Regions from separate parts of the Gordonia sp. NPDC003376 genome, predicted to be linked through region 1. Evidence: riboswitches for the same ligand, from Rfam matches in the RefSeq annotation. Region 1 holds a riboswitch; each other region holds the start of a gene.
What was found. A riboswitch is a leader RNA that binds a small molecule or an ion and turns the genes downstream of it on or off. The one in region 1 is predicted to bind cobalamin.
Positions count from the first base shown of each region.

Region 2: it holds a riboswitch for cobalamin, as region 1 does, so the genes downstream of both, ACWDUA_RS23470 (CbtB domain-containing protein) here and metE (5-methyltetrahydropteroyltriglutamate--homocysteine S-methyltransferase) in region 1, are expected to answer to the same signal.
Region 3: it holds a riboswitch for cobalamin, as region 1 does, so the genes downstream of both, ACWDUA_RS10015 (ABC transporter substrate-binding protein) here and metE (5-methyltetrahydropteroyltriglutamate--homocysteine S-methyltransferase) in region 1, are expected to answer to the same signal.

Region 1 covers NZ_JBSFRM010000036.1:739-4,755, forward strand. Annotated here, with positions in the region: gene metE (5-methyltetrahydropteroyltriglutamate--homocysteine S-methyltransferase) at 1-1,758, opposite strand, end outside; cobalamin riboswitch at 1,905-2,111, opposite strand; gene uraH (hydroxyisourate hydrolase) at 2,508-2,834, opposite strand; gene uraD (2-oxo-4-hydroxy-4-carboxy-5-ureidoimidazoline decarboxylase) at 2,859-3,380, opposite strand; gene uraD (2-oxo-4-hydroxy-4-carboxy-5-ureidoimidazoline decarboxylase) at 3,391-4,017, opposite strand, start outside.
Region 2 covers NZ_JBSFRM010000037.1:22,807-26,823, forward strand. Annotated here, with positions in the region: gene ACWDUA_RS23455 (acyl-CoA dehydrogenase family protein) at 1-591, opposite strand, end outside; gene ACWDUA_RS23460 (histidine phosphatase family protein) at 729-1,322, opposite strand; gene ACWDUA_RS23465 (CbtA family protein) at 1,334-2,155, opposite strand; gene ACWDUA_RS23470 (CbtB domain-containing protein) at 2,182-2,403, opposite strand; cobalamin riboswitch at 2,447-2,609, opposite strand; gene ACWDUA_RS23475 (ATP-dependent helicase) at 2,628-4,017, shown strand, end outside.
Region 3 covers NZ_JBSFRM010000007.1:139,760-143,776, forward strand. Annotated here, with positions in the region: gene ACWDUA_RS10005 (Lrp/AsnC family transcriptional regulator) at 1-430, shown strand, start outside; gene ACWDUA_RS10010 (3-deoxy-7-phosphoheptulonate synthase) at 745-1,839, shown strand; cobalamin riboswitch at 1,892-2,100, shown strand; gene ACWDUA_RS10015 (ABC transporter substrate-binding protein) at 2,243-3,259, shown strand; gene ACWDUA_RS10020 (FecCD family ABC transporter permease) at 3,270-4,017, shown strand, end outside.

The DNA of each region.
Region 1 (4,017 bases):
GCGGATCGCCAGGGCGATCTGATCGGCCGACTCCGACAGCGGCTGATCATCACGGACGAACGACCACGCCAGAATGGTGACCGGGCCGGTCAGCATGCCCTTCACCGGTTTCGTGGTCAGGCTCTGGGCGTAGGTGATCCAGTCGACCGTCATCGGGTGCGGACGCTCCACGTCGCCGAACAGGATCGGCGGGCGCACGCAACGTGTGCCATAGGACTGCACCCAACCGTTGACCGTCGTGAAGAACCCGTCGAGCTGCTCGGCGAAATACTGCACCATGTCGTTGCGCTCCGGCTCACCATGAACCAGGACGTCCAGGCCGATCTGCTCCTGCAGGTCGACCACGGACTTGATCTCTTCGCGCATCTTCTGCTCGTAGCCGGCCTGATCGATCTCACCCTTGCGCAGTGCCGCACGCGCGAGACGGATCGCCGAGGTCTGCGGGTACGAGCCGATCGTCGTCGTCGGCAGCGGCGGCAGGTCCAGCCGGTCGTTCTGTGCGGCCAGCCGCTCGGCGGCCTCGCCACGGGTGACGTCGGCATCACTCACCGCAGCCAGACGCTCACGTATGGCATCGACGTGCACTCGCGGATCGGTGGCGCGGGTGGCCAACGCAGCCGCACAGGCGTCGAACGCGGCGGCCTCTGCCTCGCGTCCGCCGGTCAGCGCCCGCGACAGGGTGGCGACCTCGACGTACTTCTCGGCACCGAACGCCAGCCAGCCCCGCAGGTTGTCGTCGACCCCGGTCTCCGGCTCCAGAGAGTAGGGGACATGCAGCGTCGAGCACGACGTCGACACCGCCAGCGAACCGGTGGAACCCAGCAGGGTGCCGAGGGTGGCGAGAGCCTTCTCCAGATCGGTGCGCCAGATGTTTCGGCCGTCGACCACACCGGCGACCACATGCAGACGCGACAGCTCCGGGACGTCGACGACGCTCTCCAGGCGGCCCTCGATCAGATCCACCGCCACACCGTCGACACCCGAACGGGCCAGCGCCGGCAGTGCCTCCCCGGCATCACCGAAGTAGGTGGCGACCAAGATCTTCGGACGCGTCGTCGCCTGTGCCAGCGCCGAGTACACCGAACCGGACAGCGACGGAAGGCCCGAGGCGATATCGGTGACCAGGGCGGGCTCGTCGATCTGCACCCACTCGACACCCGCCTCGGCCAGCACACGCAGCAGCTCCAGGTAGCAGGGGAGTAGCTCGTTGATCCGGTCGAGCGGCGAACCCGCACCGATCGGCTTCGACAGCGCCAGGAAGGTGATCGGACCGATCACCACCGGGCGTGCGTTGACCCCGGCGTCGCGGGCCTCGGCGACCTCGGCCAGCACCTTCTCCGGGTTCAGCGTGAAGCTGGTGTCGGCGCCGATCTCCGGCACCAGGTAGTGATAGTTGGTGTCGAACCACTTGGTCATCTCCAGTGGGGCGACGTCGGCGGTACCACGCGCGGCCGCGAAGTACCGGTCCAGTGGATCGGCGATCGCGGAAACCCGCTCGGGTAGTGCGCCCAGCATCACCGCGGTGTCGAGGACCTGGTCGTAGTAGGAGAAGGTGTTCACCGGGATCGAATCGAGCCCCGCGGCCGACAGCTGTGCGACAGTGTCGGCGCGCAGACCGGCGGCAGTGGCCTCGAGCTCGACGGCGTCGAGACGCCCCGCCCAGTAGGCCTCGATCGCGCGCTTGAGTTCACGACGCGGACCGATCCGGGGAGCGCCGAGCACGGTCGCGGTAAAGGGTGAGTTGGTCCTCTCGGACATGAGACATTCACTCCTGCAATGGTTTCCGACGGTCGTCGCCATTGCGGGCACGGCGGGCAGCCCCAGGGAGGTACGCGAGAAGGCGACCTCGAAGTCAGCATGTCCGACCTGCGCCCTGTCCACGAGGCGACGAGCCACCGACCGCGGCGCGGCCGGTACAGGAGGCAGGTCTTCGGACTCGTCGACAGGCGCGGATCGCTCCGCGGAACCTACTGGCCGTCGCTTCCCGGGCATGGGCCCAGTGCACGTGACGGCGGTCGTTTCGACATACCGCTGCGGGACAGTTCCGGATTCACACCGGATTCCCTCTCACCCGTCCGACGTCGTCAGACATCACACGGACTCGACGCCGACGATCGGGTGTAGGGGCTCCATGACATCCCGGTCGGCGAACCAACTGCGCCGCCCATCATAGGACAGCCATACCGGAACACGGCACAGTGCTCTGTTGTCTGCGCCGACTGTGTCGTCGCGGGCCCGCGCGACGGTGGTTGGCTCCCAGCGCAACCTGCAGAGGTTTCGACGGTCGGTCGGCCTCGCTGGGCGAGGACGTCCTGCTCAACCATCGTGTGGGGTGGTTGGCGTCGGGCGCAGCGTGCCGGGGTGTCGACGGTCGGTCGGCTTCGCTGGGCGAGGACGTCCTGCTCAACCATCGTGTGGGGTGGTTGGCGTCGGGCGCAGCGTGCCGGGGTGTCGACGGCCGGTCGGCTGAGCTGGGCGAGGACGTCCAGCTCAGCCGGCGTGTGGCATCAGCTGCCCCGATACGTCGAGTAGGCGAACGGGCTCAGCAACACCGGCACGTGGTGGTGCCGATCGGCGTCGTCGACCGTGAAGCAGATGTCGATCTCGGGGTAGAACGCCTCGATATCGTTGTCGGAGAACCATTCACCGGTCTCGAACACGAGGTGGTAGATACCCGGGACCAAGGCGTCGGTGGTCACCTGGCCGATGCGGCCATCGGCGTCGGTGACCCCCGACGCCAGCTCGCCGCCGGCGGCGTCCTGCAGGATCACCGACATCCCGACGGCAGGGGCACCGGATGTGGCATCCAGGACATGGGTGGACAAACCGGACATCGCGTCGTTGCTCCTCAGCTCGGATCAGTCGTCAACATACTCGACCGCGGGCGTCAGCATCCGGGCAAGGCGGCTGCGATTGATCTTGCCCAGTTCCATGCGCATCACCCGGCGCTCGGTCTCCGGGTCGTTGCGTATGCGTTCCTTGAGGATGCCCAGCAGTTCCGCGGCCGGCCGACCGTTCGCGAACACCAGATAGACGTGCCCGAAGCGGTTCTCGTAGGCCGCGTTGAGTTCCTTCAACTCGGCCAGCACCGCGGCGTCCGCCCCGGCAACCCCCGACTGCTCGCGATGGGAGGAGGGGTTGTCGGGACGGTCACCGATTCGGGGATGCCCCGACAACGCCTCGTCCAGGTCGGTCTCGGTGAGTTCGGCGAGGATCAGGTCCGCATAGTCGAGCAGTGCGTCGTCGTCGGAGAACGGGCGGGCCCGGGCGACGCGGAGCGCCCAGATCGACGAACTGCAGCATTCGTAGAGGGTACTGATGGCCTGCCGTTCACTGAGCTCGTTGAAACTGGACAAACCTCGCCAATCGACTCTTCGCACGCAGACCAGCCTAGGAGAGTTCGGGCTGACGTGAGAACCGGGCAGAGGTGATCGGGTTCGCATCGGCCACGAGGTCGTCGAACCGGTAGTTCGCGATCTTCGCGATCTCGATCAGCGCGAACGACTTCTCCGACGTCGACGAATTGTCCATGCGCGCCCAGCCGTTGCGCAGCACCCGGTCGTAGCGTTCGGTCTCGCGCGCACAGATCACCAGCGGGAAGCCGAAGTGATCCCGATACGCCGCGGCGAGGTTCACCACGTTCTCGTGCTCGGTCTCCTCGAGGTGCGAGAGCCCCTTGTGATCGACGGCCTGCAGTTCGCCGGTCTCCTCGTCCTCGGCGCCCAGATCGGGGAAGGCGCGGATCAGGTCGAGCTGTTCGGTGTCGCTGCCGGTGAGCATGGCCTCCTGGAAGGCGCTGCGCAGGTCGTGGGCATCCTCGAACGGACGCTGGTCGAAGGCCCGGTCGAGTACCCAGTCGACACCCTGCACCACGTCGCCGAAGGTCTCCCGGAACTGCTCGACGCTCATCTCGTTGACCTCGTCGAGGGTGATGGCTCCGCCGCCGGCCACCGCCGGACCCTTGTTCCCGATGTGGAAGAACAGGAGGTTCAACAGGATTGCGGTGATCGCACCCAT
Region 2 (4,017 bases), on a different contig from region 1:
GATCGGAGTGCCCGAGCCGTCGTCGAGCTTGGCGAACACGACGATGGTGTCGGCGTACGGGCCGTTGGTGATGAAGGTCTTCTGACCCTTGAGGATGTAGTCGTCACCGTCGCGGCGGACGGTGGTCTTCATGCCGCCCAGTGCATCCGACCCGGAGTCGGGCTCGGTGATCGCCCAGGCCCCGACCTTCTCCATGGTGACCAGCTCCGGCAGCCATCGCTTCTTCTGTGCGAGGGTGCCCTTGCCACGGATGGTGGAGACGGTCAGCCCCATGCTCACGCCGAGCGAGGCGACCAGGCCCAGGCTCACCCCGGCCAGTTCCATGTTGAGGATCAGAAACATCGAGTTACCGCCGCCCATGCCGCCACCGCCCGACGACGTGGTCTCCCCGGCCGATTCGGCGGCGAGCTCCTTCTCCAGCCCTTCGGCCGCCATCGCGTCGACCCCGAAGGTGGACAACAACTTCCGAGTGATGTCGTAGGGCGGCAGCACCCCGGTCTCGAGTTCGTCGACGTGCGGCCGGACCTCCTTGTCGATGAACGCACGTAGCGCATCCCGCACCATCAGGTCTTCCTCGGACCACTCGAACATCGACACCTCCGTTGAACACGACGACCCCGCGTCGACGAGAACACGTTTCAGTTTCCCACTGTGTCAGGTGTCACGTGCTGCTGTCCAGAGATCCCTGTCCGGAGACCACCTTGTCCGGCAGGAATCCTGCCCGGGGATCAGGGTGCGGGGTAGTGATGGGCCGGGGCGACGTCCACCGCGAAGAAGCCCGCCGGGTCACCGGCGAGCACGGCCTGCGCCACCGGCATCGCGACCACGGCAAACAGGTCGGCACCGGCGGCGGACACCTCGTCGCGCCAGGCGAGGATGCGGGCGACGAAGGCGGCCAGGGACTCTCCGCCGTGCGGGGTCGAGTCAGGGTCGGTGAAGAACGCACCGAGGGCCGACGGGTCGATCTGCTCGGGCACACATCCCGACCACGAGCCGACGTCGAGTGTGGCCAGCCGGTCGTCGAGGGTCGGCCCGGACACGGGCCGCCCCGGGGTGAACAGGGCGGGGGTGAACAGGGCGGGGGTGAACAGGGCGGGGGTCAGGAGCTCGGCGGTCTGGCGACTGGCGGCGTCGGGCCCCACCAGCATCGACCGGGCACCGGTATCCGCCGACCGGGCACCGGTATCCGCCGACCGGGCGTTCAACCGGGCCGCCAGCGCGAGGACCGACTTCCGTCCGACGTCGTCCAGAGACGGATCACCGCCGAATCGGAGGGCCTTGTTGGGGCCGCTCCGACCGGCGGTGATCAGATGAAGCGTCATTCGTCCGGACGTCAGCGGACGTCGGCGAGCGCCGCCGTTCCGGCCGACGACCTCGACCGGGTCAGCACACCCAGGATCGCGGCGAACGCGGTGGACAGCACGGTCCACAGGATCACCTGGTTGGCGATGACGTACACGCGGAAGTCTCCGATCACCGCACCCGGGAAGCCGGGGAAGACAATGGTCTGGCCGTCCATCACCGGTTCGGGCACCTCGTGGAACTCCGGCAGCAGGGCCGCGGTGATCGTGACGACCACCAGGAATCCGACGGCACCGAGGACACCGGCGAACAGTCCACCCAGACGCGGGCGCAGCCAGAACACCAGCACGACGGCGGCCACCACCGCGATCACCGAGACGGCCGTGATCGTCAGGTAGGCACCCGACCGGGCACCGATGGTGTCGTCGTCGCCGACGGCCGGCGGATTGGCCGGGTAGACGAAGAACGGCACCCCGAAGAACGCGATGAAGCCCAGTACGCCGAGGGCGGCGCCGACCCAGCGGTAGTCGGTCGCCGGGTAGTGGCGACCGATGTAGGTCCACAGGACGGTGAACGCGACGGCGAAGAACGCGCCCATGCACAGGGCGAACACGATGGTGCCGACGCCGGCGCCGATGTTCTCCTGCACGGTGCGGGTGAAGACCTCGCCCTCACCACCGTGAACGTGGCCGCTGTGGGCCTCCAGCAGGTGCTCCTCGGCCTCCGACCGGGCACCCTCGTAGTCGATCGCCTTGGCGACCTGCGGCTCGACGAAGATCCGAGCGAAGATGAACGCGACGATTCCGGCGACCAGGCCCGAGAGCAGGCCTGCGCCGATGAACTTCTTCTCCATGTGTGGTTGTCTCGCTTCCGTCCGCGTCAGTGGCAGGGGAAGCCGAGGAAGTGCCGTGCGTCGTGCACGAACTCATGGATGTGGGTGTCGGAACCGAACACCGACACCGCGCCCTGGTCGTAGCCGAGGAAGTAGTAGGCCATGCCGGCCAGGACCAGCGTGGCGGTCAGCCACAGCGCGGCCGAAGCGGCAGAGAGGTCGGGTACGGCAAGCGACACCGCTGTGCCCTGATGGGTGGTTGCGACCATCGGATCAATCCTTCCGTGGGATCATGCGTCCCAGCTGAAATAGCAGATTTTCCGACGTCCGGCGGCGTCCTGGCTCATCCCTCCGACCTGGTCGAATGGACTCACAGTGGCGCGACCGCTCCGGATTCACACCGGATTCTCCGCATGAACGTCTGCGAGCACGATACCCCTCCACCGAGACAGGGACCACGGAACCGTCGGTGGGCTGGAGGATGATGGACGACGTGTCCGATCCGGCAGAGATCCTGGCCCGGTTCACCGCGCCCACGAGGCAGTGGTTCACCGGGGCCTTCGCCGCGCCCACCGCCGCCCAGTCCGGCGCGTGGGAGTCCATCGCCGACGGCGACAACACGCTGGTCATCGCCCCGACCGGGTCGGGCAAGACACTGTCGGCGTTCCTCTGGGCACTCGATCGGCTCGCCGCCCGACCCGACCGCCCCCGGGGCACCACCCGGGTGCTCTACGTCTCCCCGCTCAAGGCGCTCGCCGTCGACGTCGAACGCAATCTGCGAGCGCCGCTGACCGGCATCACACGGGCCGCGCAGGAACTCGGTGAGCCCGAACCCGCGATCACCGTGGGGCTGCGTTCCGGCGACACCCCGGCAGCGCAGCGTCGGCTGCTGGTCCGGACCCCGCCGGACATCCTGATCACCACACCGGAGTCGTTGTATCTGATGCTCACGTCGTCGGCGCGCGAGTCGCTGACCGGCGTGGAAGCCGTGATCGTCGACGAGGTGCACGCAGTGGCCGGCACCAAACGCGGCACGCACCTCGCGCTCTCACTCGAACGACTCGACCGGCTGCTGGAGACCCCCGCACAGCGCATCGGGTTGTCGGCGACGGTGCGCCCGCCCGAGGTGGTGGCCCGGTTCCTGTCCGGGGCGGCCGACTGCACCGTGGTGCGTCCGCCGGCGGCCAAGACCTTCGACCTGCGGGTGGACGTCCCGGTGGAGGACATGGCGAACATCCCGGCACCGCCGGACGCCGACGGCGGGCTCGACGAGCTCGACGATGCCTTCTCCCCGACCGCCGGATCGTTGTGGCCGTACGTCGAGTCGGCGATCGTCGACCTGATCGAGGCCAACCGCAGCACCATCGTCTTCGCCAACTCCCGACGGTTGGCCGAGCGCCTGACCGCCCGGCTCAACGAGATCGCCGAGAATCGTGCCGGGGCGTCGGTGTCCGAAGCCGCGGTGCGAAACCAGCGCGTGGCGGGCGGCGCACCGGCGTTGGTGATGGCCAGTGGCGCGAGCGCCGGTACCGGGCACGTCCTCGCGCGGGCCCATCACGGCTCGGTCAGCAAAGAGCAGCGCGCCGAGATCGAGGACGACCTCAAGACCGGGCGGCTGCGCTGCGTGGTGGCCACCAGCTCACTGGAACTCGGCATCGACATGGGCGCCGTCGATCTGGTGGTACAGGTGGAGGCACCGCCGTCGGTGGCGAGTGGTCTGCAGCGGATCGGCCGGGCCGGACACCAGGTGGGCGAGATCAGCCAGGGTGTCCTGTTCCCCAAACATCGCACCGACCTGATCCACTGCACGGTGGCCGTGGCGCGGATGCGGGCCGGCGAGATCGAGGAGCTGACGGTTCCGACCAATCCGCTCGACGTGCTCG
Region 3 (4,017 bases), on a different contig from region 1:
TCTGGACGAGAAGGTGCTCGTCTGCCTCACCCGGGACGCCCGCGCCACCTACGCCGACATCGGTGCGCAGGTGGGGTTGTCGGCGCCCGCGGTGAAGCGGCGCGTCGACCGGCTCGTCGCCGATGGCGTGATCATCGGTTTCACCACGGTGATCGATCCGGCCGCGATGCAGTGGAACACCGAGGCCTATGTGCAGGTGTTCTGTCGGGGCAACATCTCGCCGGAGGAGCTGCGGGTGTCGTGGGAGCCGATCCACGAGGTGGTGTCGGCGGCGACGATCACCGGGCAGGCCGATGCCATCCTGCGGCTGATGGCCCGTGATGTGCACCATCTCGAACGGGCCCTCGAACGCATCCGGCAGGCCGGACCGGTGGATCGGACCGAGTCGATCATCGTGCTCAGTCACCTCATCGACCGTGGTCATCCGTAGGTCGGGTGGTCCGCCGTGCACGCGCGACCGTCAGCCCGGCGAGTGGTCGTCGGTGCGATATGTGACCACCATGTTTCGCCTGGTTGCGTAGATGTGTGCTAGCCTCGGCGACGTGATCCACTCCGTGCGCGTGTATTGGCGCTTTATCGAGGCTCCGGGTGAGCCTGCGATGAAGCGCTGACTGCGCACACCACACAACCCGGAGCCCGAGCAGTGACCAGAACGGTCGCTGCTCTTGTCATTTCAAGGGCCTCCGATGACGACAGCCGGTGGCCGGCGGGATGACAGGCCCGCACACCCGCGAAAGGCACACCGTGACCACCCTCGGAGATCTGCCCCGGACGTCGACGTCCATCGACACCGTCGAGAACACCTCGGACCGTAGGGTCAAGGCCTTCCGTTCGATCCCGTCGCCGGATGTGATCCGCACCGAACTGCCGCTGACCGCACGCCGCGCCGTGGCCGTGCAGCGTGATCGCGACGAGATCGCCGCCATCCTGGCCGGTGCCGACGATCGGCTGCTGGTCGTCGTCGGACCGTGTTCGGTGCACGATCCCGTGGCCGCTCTCGACTACGCCCGGCGCCTGGCGCCGCTGGCCACGCAGTACGAGGGCCGCCTCAAGATCGTGATGCGGGTCTACTTCGAGAAGCCGCGCACCACCGTCGGGTGGAAGGGTCTGATCAACGACCCCGGCATGGACGGGACATACGACGTCGAGCGGGGACTGCGTACCGCGCGCTCGTTGCTGCTCGACATCATCGATCTCGGACTGCCGGTGGGCTGTGAATTCCTCGAGCCGACCAGCCCGCAGTACATCGCCGACGCGGTGGCGTGGGGAGCGATCGGCGCCCGCACCACCGAGTCGCAGGTGCACCGCCAGCTCGCCTCCGGCCTGTCGATGCCGATCGGGTTCAAGAACGGTACCGACGGCAATGTGCAGGTCGCCATCGACGGTGTGAAAGCCGCTGCGGCGCAGCATGTCTTCTTCGGTGTCGACGACTTCGGGCGTGGTGCACTGGTGGAGTCGGCGGGTAACACCGACTGTCACATCATCCTGCGCGGCGGCACCCCCGGCCCGAACTACGACGAGGTGTCGATCGCCGATGCGGTTGCGGCACTGGACAAGGCGGGCCTGCCCGCTCGCGTCATGATCGACGCCAGCCACGCCAACTCCGGCAAAGATCATGTGCGCCAGGCGCAGGTGGCCGCCGAGATCGCGGCGTCGGTGCGTGCGACTCGCGCGGCCGGCCGCGAACCGGTCATCAGCGGTGTGATGCTGGAGAGCTTCATCGAGGCCGGGGCGCAGTCGCCGGACGCCGAACCGCTCGTGTACGGCAAGTCGGTGACCGACAAGTGCATGGACTGGGCGGTCAGCGCGGCGGTCCTGGCGGATCTGGCACGCGGCTGACACCCCGCGCCCGTCCGGACCCGGGTGCCGGAAATGTCGCAATCGACGGCTGATAGGCTCGCCCCGCGTCGGTCCGGCCGGGGAATCGCCTCGGCCGGCCAAGAGGGAATCTGGTGAGAATCCAGAGCTGCCCCGCAGCGGTGACGGAAACGATGGTGGCCAGGGCACTGGGTCGGTGACGACCCGGGAAGCGGCCATCGGTAGGTGGCACGAAGGTGCCGGGTCCGGAGTCCGAAGACCTGCCGACGTCACCGTGGAACACCTCCGCGGTGCACATCGACCTCGCGGGATATGGTCGGTGCGTTCGCGTCCGGGCCGGTTGGGTGGCCGCCCGGTGTCCTGACGCCCCGGTGTGCCCGCATGACGAAGGGCGCAGGTGGGTCACCTGATCTCACAGACGTCGATGCGGCGATCGCTCGCGATCATCGGATCGTTGACGATAGCGGCTGCCGCAGTGGCATGTTCGACCGATTCCGACGGTGACGACGCCTCCGCGGCGGCGGTCTCGATCGAGAACTGCGGCCAGACGGTGGCCGTCGAACAGGCCCCGCAGCGCGTGGTGTCGCTGAACCAGGGCTCCACCGAGATCCTGCTGTCGCTGGGGCTCGCCGATCGCATGGTGGGGACCGCGACCTGGACCGATCCCGTGAAAGCCGATCTGGCACAGGCGAATGAGTCGGTCCCGCGCCTGGCCGACAACAAGCCGTCGCTGGAGACGGTACTGGCCACCGAGCCCGACTTCGTGACCGCGTCGTTCGGCGGAACGCTCGGTCCCGGCGGCGTCGGCGACCGCGACCAGTTCGAACGGCTCGGCGTGGGCACCTACCTCTCGCCGACCGACTGCGTGGGGCGCGCGGCGACCAGCGTGAACGCCGACGGCGCGCGTTCGGAACCGCTGACCATGGACCTGATCTACCAGGAGATCCGTGAGCTCGCCCAGATCTTCGATGTCTCCGACCGTGGTGAGGAGCTGATATCGTCTCTGCGGCAACGGTATTCGGCGGCAGCCATCACCAGGACGGATGACGACACCTCGCTGGTGTACTGGTTCGCCGACACCCGGACGCCGTATATGGCCGGGTGCTGCGGATCGTCGGGTGTGATCTCCGGTTCCGTCGGCGCGACGAACATCTACGCCGACACCACCGACGAGTGGCCGCAGGTGAGCTGGGAGAGTGTGGCCGACCGCAATCCCACCGCGATCGTGCTCGCCGACCTCAGCCGCCGCAGCATCGACGGCGACGCGCTCGACAGCAAGATCGCCTTCCTGGAATCGAATCCGGTGACCAGCAAGATGGAGGCGGTGCAGAACAAGCGGTACATCGTGGTCAACGGCGCCGACCTCAATCCGTCCATCCGCACCGTCGACGGCGCCGAGAAGGTCTCGGCCGCATTGCGCGGCTGGAACCTCGCAGGCTGAAAGGCCCCCGATGACGACGACACTGGAGCGTCCGCCGGCCGGGCAGCGGGCCTCCACTCTTGCGCGGTCGGCGATCTGGGTGATCGGACCGATCGCGTTGGTCGCCTCGATCGCGGTGTCGGTGACCATCGGCGTCGCCGACCTGTCGGTGGCCGATGTCTACCGCGTGATCCTGGCCCACCTCGGCGGCCCCGACTCCGACCTCTCGCCGGTCCGGCAGGGCATCGTGTGGGAACTGCGCTTTCCGCGGGCGCTGATGGCAGCGGTATGTGGTGCGGGGTTGGCCATGTGCGGTGTGATCATGCAGTCGCTGCTGCGCAATCCGCTGGCCGACCCGTACGTCCTCGGTGTGTCGTCGGGCGCCTCGACCGGCGCCGTCGTGGTGGTGGTGCTCGGTGTGGGCGGCGGGGTGCTGTCGTTGTCGGCGGGTGCCTTCGCCGGTGCCATCGTCTCGTTCGTCGTGGTGATGGCCCTGGCGATGGGCGCAGGCGGCGGGACGTCGCGGATCGTGCTCGCCGGTGTGGCCGGAACCCAGCTGTTCTCGTCGCTCACCTCCTTCATCGTGATCTCCTCGGCCGATGCCGAGCGGACCCGTGGCATCCTGTTCTGGCTGCTGGGGTCGATGTCGGGGGTCACCTGGAACCAGGTCGCGCTGTGCGCGGTCGCCACCGGCCTCGGGTTCGCGGTGTGTCTGGTCCGTGCGGCCTCGCTCGACGCGTTCACCTTCGGGGCCGGTGCCGCGGCGACACTGGGCGTGT